DNA from 2 places in the Clostridium sp. JNZ J1-5 genome. Region 2 is predicted to be linked to the other one. Evidence: riboswitches for the same ligand, from Rfam matches in the RefSeq annotation. Region 2 holds a riboswitch; the other holds the start of a gene.
What was found. Region 2 has a riboswitch for cyclic di-AMP ahead of ACWW38_RS05050 (cell wall hydrolase). Riboswitches for the same ligand answer to the same signal wherever they lie in the genome.

Region 1: linked by a shared signal. The riboswitch ahead of ACWW38_RS04375 (hypothetical protein) and the one ahead of ACWW38_RS05050 (cell wall hydrolase) in region 2 are both predicted to bind cyclic di-AMP.

Annotation. Positions count from the first base shown of each region.
Region 1 is NZ_CM132773.1:884,458-887,674, forward strand. It holds gene ACWW38_RS04360 (pyridoxamine 5'-phosphate oxidase family protein) at 1-251, opposite strand, end outside; gene ACWW38_RS04365 (TIGR01906 family membrane protein) at 446-1,105, shown strand; gene ACWW38_RS04370 (DUF2512 family protein) at 1,174-1,530, opposite strand; cyclic di-AMP (ydaO/yuaA leader) riboswitch at 1,758-1,886, shown strand; gene ACWW38_RS04375 (hypothetical protein) at 1,891-2,745, shown strand; gene ACWW38_RS04380 (bifunctional diguanylate cyclase/phosphodiesterase) at 2,829-3,217, opposite strand, start outside.
Region 2 is NZ_CM132773.1:1,045,643-1,048,859, reverse strand. It holds gene ACWW38_RS05050 (cell wall hydrolase) at 482-1,309, opposite strand; cyclic di-AMP (ydaO/yuaA leader) riboswitch at 1,310-1,438, opposite strand; gene ACWW38_RS05045 (DUF1097 domain-containing protein) at 2,797-3,217, shown strand, end outside.

The DNA of each region.
Region 1 (3,217 bases), 160 kb from region 2:
CCCTTAATCTTTCTATAATTTATATATTCCGTATTTACTAAAAGACATACATTTGAGTTTTCCTCTATATTCTTAAACTTATCTCCTCCTGCTGACAATATATATATGTCCATATCTTTACCTAGGAAGTATTGAACAGGACTGCACCTTGGTATTTCATCCATGGAAGTAGCTAAGGCTGCACTTTTATGTTCTCTTAAAAATTCTAAAATATGATCCTTTAACTCTGAATATGACATCTGTTTATTCATCTATATCTTCTCCTTATATTTTTCATTAGTTAGTTAATGCTATTATTAGCTTAAAACTATTATTATTCTTATAGATTAAAACTATACAATTAGTTCTTATCTGCGGATTTTCTCAAAAATTTGTAATTTCTTTATCTTTACTGTATATTTAAATGTTATAATTTTAGTACTAACCTTTAAAAAGGAGTGTTTATATGATTTTATTTTGGAATAAAGTATTTAGAATTATATTTTCAATCGCTTTAGCCTTATCTATTTTTATAATATCAGTAAAATTTACATTGAATTTCAGATCACTGTATTATTTTGACATTGAATATCTAAACATAGAAGAATTTTCTGGATTAAGGAAAGATGAGATTAAACTTAACTATAACTACTTAATTGATTATATGAATGATAAAGATGCAGCAGAATTTAAACTTCCCACTTTGCCATCTTCAAAATATGGACAGATTCACTTTGTTGAAGTTAAAAACATATTTGTAACTTTAGATATAATTTTAAAAATATCTCTATCTATAATTTCATTAGGACTTATTATAAATTACAAAAACATATACTTGCTAAAGCATGTATCTACAATTTTATTGGTTACCCCACTAGTAATTTTAATTCCCTTTGCAATAAACTTCGATACTACCTTTACTATTTTTCATAAAATATTTTTTAGAAATGATTACTGGATATTTGACCCCAGTGAAGATCCTATTATAAACATACTTCCTCAAGGATTTTTTCTTCATTCTGCTCTTATAATCTTGTTTAAAATACTGTTTATTTGTATAATTCTAAAAATAATTTTTAGAAAAAAACCTGCTAGCCTGACTAGAAGTTATGATTTAAACTTGTAAGCCTTTAGAAATATTAATAATACCTCACTAGATACATTTACAGATTTCCAGTGAGGTTAGTTTGTAGCTTAATCCACTTTACGAAATTTGTCTCTAAATAAGTATACATGAAAAAAGTATTCTCCTATGGCAGTTAATAGTGCTAATATTACTAATGTAAATATTCCAACTTTAAATTCAGTATATAGTAGACCTAAAGTATAAGCTACAACTGCTCCCATAAATCCATCTAAGAGACATGCTGTTATATTTCCATACTGCGGAAGGATATACATATCGCCTAATAAATAGTTAACAATAGTACCTGCAAGGGCAAATATTGAAATCCATCCTACTGTATTACCTTCCATAGTTCCAATAGTAACCCAACCTATAACAAAATATAATAAAAACTTTGATAGAAGAGCTGTTAACGTTCTACCCATTAAAATACCTCCAAATTATTTATTATTAAAATAAATTTTATAGTTTACTACTAGTTTGTCACAATTAATAACTTTCTAAACAACAGAATATAATATAGCTTTGTTCATAGTATAAAATTTGTTCATTTAGAGAAAATAAGGGAGAAATATTTATACTGAGGCTTTCTATGAAAACATTACCTCTATTAATTTAAATATAACTCTTTTATAATAACAAATGAAAACCCTTTAAAAAATTGCCGAATGCAAAGGGGCAGCGGAGGATTATTCATTGGGGTGAATCCTTTATTTACATAGGTAGGGAATCTCTCTTCCCGAACCCGTCAACTAACTTCGTAGGCATTAAGAGAGGTGCTTTACATGAAAAAACTTATATTTAACTACTCTACTATTTTTGTAGCCTTACTTGTTACTTTAATGTTTAATTTTCAAAGTAGATTTAATGATAAAGTAATAGATAAAAAAACTGCTGCCAAAAATACTGTAGTAACTTCTAGTGTTAATAATCTTCCACATTATAGTGATTTAGTATCAGTTAACACTGACGTATCAATTAGTAGTAGTTTTGCTACTAATAATGCTTCAAAGCCAACTTCAAATGAGGCTTCAAAAAACACTACTTTGCAATCACCTTCTAAGAATATTGCAGCATCAAATAGTAGAAACCTTAGATTATCTAGAGGTGGTGCTCCAAAGCAAAGTTCAGCTGCTAAAAATTCTGATAAAAGCCAAAGTACATATTCACATAAAAAAGTTGAATTACTGGATTGGTGGAAAGAAGCTAGAAATGTTTTCTCAGTAGACTCAGTGGCTGAGGTTACAGACATATATTCAGGAAAGACCTTTAAAGTAAAAAGAACCATGGGTACTAATCATGCAGATTCAGAAGCATTGACAATAGAGGATACTAAAATAATTAAAAGCATCTGGGGAGGATTCTCTTGGGAGCGACGTCCAGTTATATTAACTATAGATGGAAGAAAACTTGCTGCCTCTATGAGTGCTATGCCTCATGCCGGTATAGATTCTGCACCAGCTTTTAAGGTTATAAATAATCGTTCTGATGGATATGGTAGAGGAGAAAATCTTGATGTTATTAAGCATAATGGAATGGATGGACATTTTGATATTCATTTTTTAAATAGTACAAGACATAAAGATGGGAAAAAAGACCCTCAACATCAAGAAGCAATTAAAATAGCTGCTGAAAAATAATAGGCTGCATTTTAAAAGATTGTTGATTTCCTATGATGAACTCAACAATCTTTAAAATAGCCTTAATCTACTAATAGGAAGTTTTAAATAACCATTCTTCCACTGCTAATTAGTCTTTCTAAATCATCAGGAGGGACTGGCTTGCTATATAAAAATCCTTGGATCTCATTACATCCATTATTTTTCAAGAAATTTAGCTGTTTTACTGTTTCTACTCCTTCAGCAGTTACATTTAATTCTAAGTTTCTTCCCAGCATAATTATTGTATTTACAATAGCTGTATTTCTTAAATCATCATTTATATCTCTTACAAAAGAAGAATCTATCTTTAAAGTATCAATTTTGAAATTCTTTAAATAATTCAAAGATGAAAATCCAGTTCCAAAATCATCTAGAGATACTTTTACTCCCATGCTTTTTAACTTTTCAAGAGTAATCATAGTAAACTTAATATCTTTTATAATTATTCCTT
Region 2 (3,217 bases):
GGATATTTTTCTCCGCCTTGCTACGAAAAATTTTAATTATATTTAATTTGTTAAATATAATTGCCCTATAGGTAATTCCTTTAGAAAAGCTAAACATCTGTTCTTCTATAATTAAAAACTTTTCGTAATGCTAATGGAGAAAAGTTGTCCTTAACTATTAACTCTTAACTTAATAATTTATAAGAAAGATGTCACACTTAGTTTAAACAATTTAAGGTACTAAAAGCAAGAAGGCATATAATTCATTAAGAGAATTTTGAGCAAGTTCTAGAAGTTCTTAGTTTGTGAATTTTAAAATTGTCGTAATTCCCACCCAAGACGGGTGGGAGCCAGTCCTGCAGCAGGACGCTGCATAGGACTGGGTAGACAATTTTTAAAGGCACAAACTTAGAACTTCTTAACGCAGCGAAGATTCTCTGTTGAATTATATACCTTCGATTTTTAGCACCTTATTTCTTAGTTCTCAAGGCTGCTATATTTATTAGTAAGCAAATACCATTTTGTCTATTTTAGCTGCAACTGGTTTTGACCAAAGCCATTTATTAGTTGCGCTTGTATCAAAATAGAATAATGCTCCGTTTGTAGGATCTTTTCCATAAAGTGCTTCTAAAGCAGCTTTTCTATCTTCTTCTGATGCTGGTTTATTTATCGCTCCATTTAAAACTGGAGAGAATTGATAATAACCACTAATTCTTTGATATATAACGTCTTTTAGTGTATTAGGGAATTCATTACTTTGAACCCTATTTATAACTACTGCAGCAACACTAACTTTAGCACTGTAAGGCTGATCTTCCGCTTCTGCTCTTACTAATCTTGCAAGAAGATCTAAATCGCTAGAACTGTAAGGAATTACACTCTTTGATGCAGAAGCTTGTGCATTGCTTCCAGAAGGTTGAGCTGATGATGCAGGAGCTTGTACATTGTTTCCAGAAGGCTGAGTTGATGATGCAGAACCACCTGGAATAGTAAGAGTTTGATCAGGATAAATTAAATTATCCCATTTGTTATTAGCTTTTCTTAATGAATCAAGAGAAATACCGTACTTTTTAGCTATTAAATAAAGTGTGTCGCCTTTTTTCACTGTGTAAGTGCTACCTGGAACCTGTAGAGTTTGTCCAACATATATAGTATCTCCAGATAATTTATTATTAGCTTTTAGTGTATCAACTGATGTATTAAAAAGTATGCCTAATCTATAAAGATTATCCTTAGGTACTACTTTATAAGTAGCAGCTGATGCTGGAAAAGCTAATAAAAGTGACATTGACATAGTAGCTAAAAACGTTCCTAATTTTTTATTTATCATTTTTTACCTCCCATTTGCCTCCGAGGTTAGTTGACGGGTTCGGGTTGAGGTCACCCTACTGAAAAATACAGATTCACCCCTAAAAATAAATCCCCCGTACTCCATTTGGAGATTCGGCTTAGTTCTTTTTCGCTTCATGTGTTATTCTAACAAAAGTTTTAGGGTGTATCTATATAAGATTCTAGGTAAACTAGGAAACCTTAGGAAAATAGTTTATTTAATGCCTTTAAAATAATATAAGTAAACTGCTACAAAATAGCGGCATGTAAGATTACTTGGCTAACGCATATATGTATCATTGAGAAACCTTCAGCTCATAAAGTAGTACTAAAGGCTGCTTTATTTAAAAATTCTACCCCGCTCCATCCCACGTCCTGTGGGGGAGCGGGCTGTGCTCGTCCTTGAGCACAATTACGAATTTTTAAAACAGCAGCCTTAAGTACTACTAGCTATTCCTTCAAAGTTTCTTCAATTGATACATATATGCTAGCCAGTAATCTTACATGCCTTAATTAGTTGCAACTAATAATTAATGTAGTAAGTACTAACAGGACTTCAAAAATCAAAATGATAACTTTCTATGGTGTAGCCATACTGTAAAGTTACTTAGGTAAGTATTATTGAGTACAATTTAAAGAATTATTATAAATAAATGCGATAGCATGTTGACATTTATCGAAACTGTTTTTTGTTACAAATCTCCTCTAAAATCTAGGATTCTTCTTATATACCTTAATTAATTGTAATCAGGAGGTACTAGCATAAATTCAACAGGCTACGCCTAAAACCCTGTCACCCTATCGGGTTAAACCGCTATGCGCTTTTTTAATAAGACAATTGATATAATTCTTACACTGATCATTAAATTAACTATAGTATAAATAGTTATTACTATTAAAGTTGTTAATATATGTTTTGTATAAGCAATAGCGGCCTTAATTTACCAACTTTAAGGTACTAAAAGTTAGAAAGTATATAATTCATTAAGAGAATTTTGAGCAAGTTCTAGAAGTTCTTAGTTTGTGAATTTGAAAATTACCGTAATTCCCACCTAGGACGGGTGGGAGCCAGGCCTGCATCAGGACGATGCATAGGACTGGGTAGGGAATTTTTAAAGGCACAAACTTAGAACTTCTTAACGTAGCGAAGATTCTCTGTTGAATTATATACCTTCGATTTTTAGCACCTCACTCTGGTTACCAAAGCCGATATTTTGTCGCACTATACTTATATTATAAGTAATATTCCTTAAAATACCTATTGATAAAAGATAAATAATACATTATATTATTTAATATCCTAACAAGTTAATAGCGTTGAAATCTTTTAAAAGATTTTGGTTTGCCACTGTTACAAGGTAAATACGATTTTTATAATTCGTATGGAACAGGGTGATAACACGAATTGAATTCGTCCCTATATGTACAATTTATCTAAGTATGTATAGGGAATATTTTTTTGATTAGACTAAACTGAGGAGGAATTTTATGAGGAAGATAATTGCTATTGGAATTAGTAGTTGCATTATTGCTGCAATATGGACAATGGTAAGTTTTGCATTAGGTCTTAGTACTATTGCAGGATTCCTGGCTTGGTCTAGCTTTTTTGCAGCAGGAGGTGGAATAAAAGGTCTTAGAATAGGTATTCTTAATAACTTAAGTGGTGTTACTTGGGGAGCTTTAATGAGTAAACTATCTGTAGTATTAATGGCCTATTTTAATGAAACAATTTCTGTAACTGTTTCTAATGGAATCGGTTCCGGAATAATTTGTTTACAATCTAAAATACCTTTAGTTTCATTTATACCTGGTGGCTTTATAGGATGGTCTGCTTACCTAGCTTCTAAAATGAATTTTAGTATAGCTATTATTTCTATGATTTGTGGAGCATTATTAGGATATACTTCTG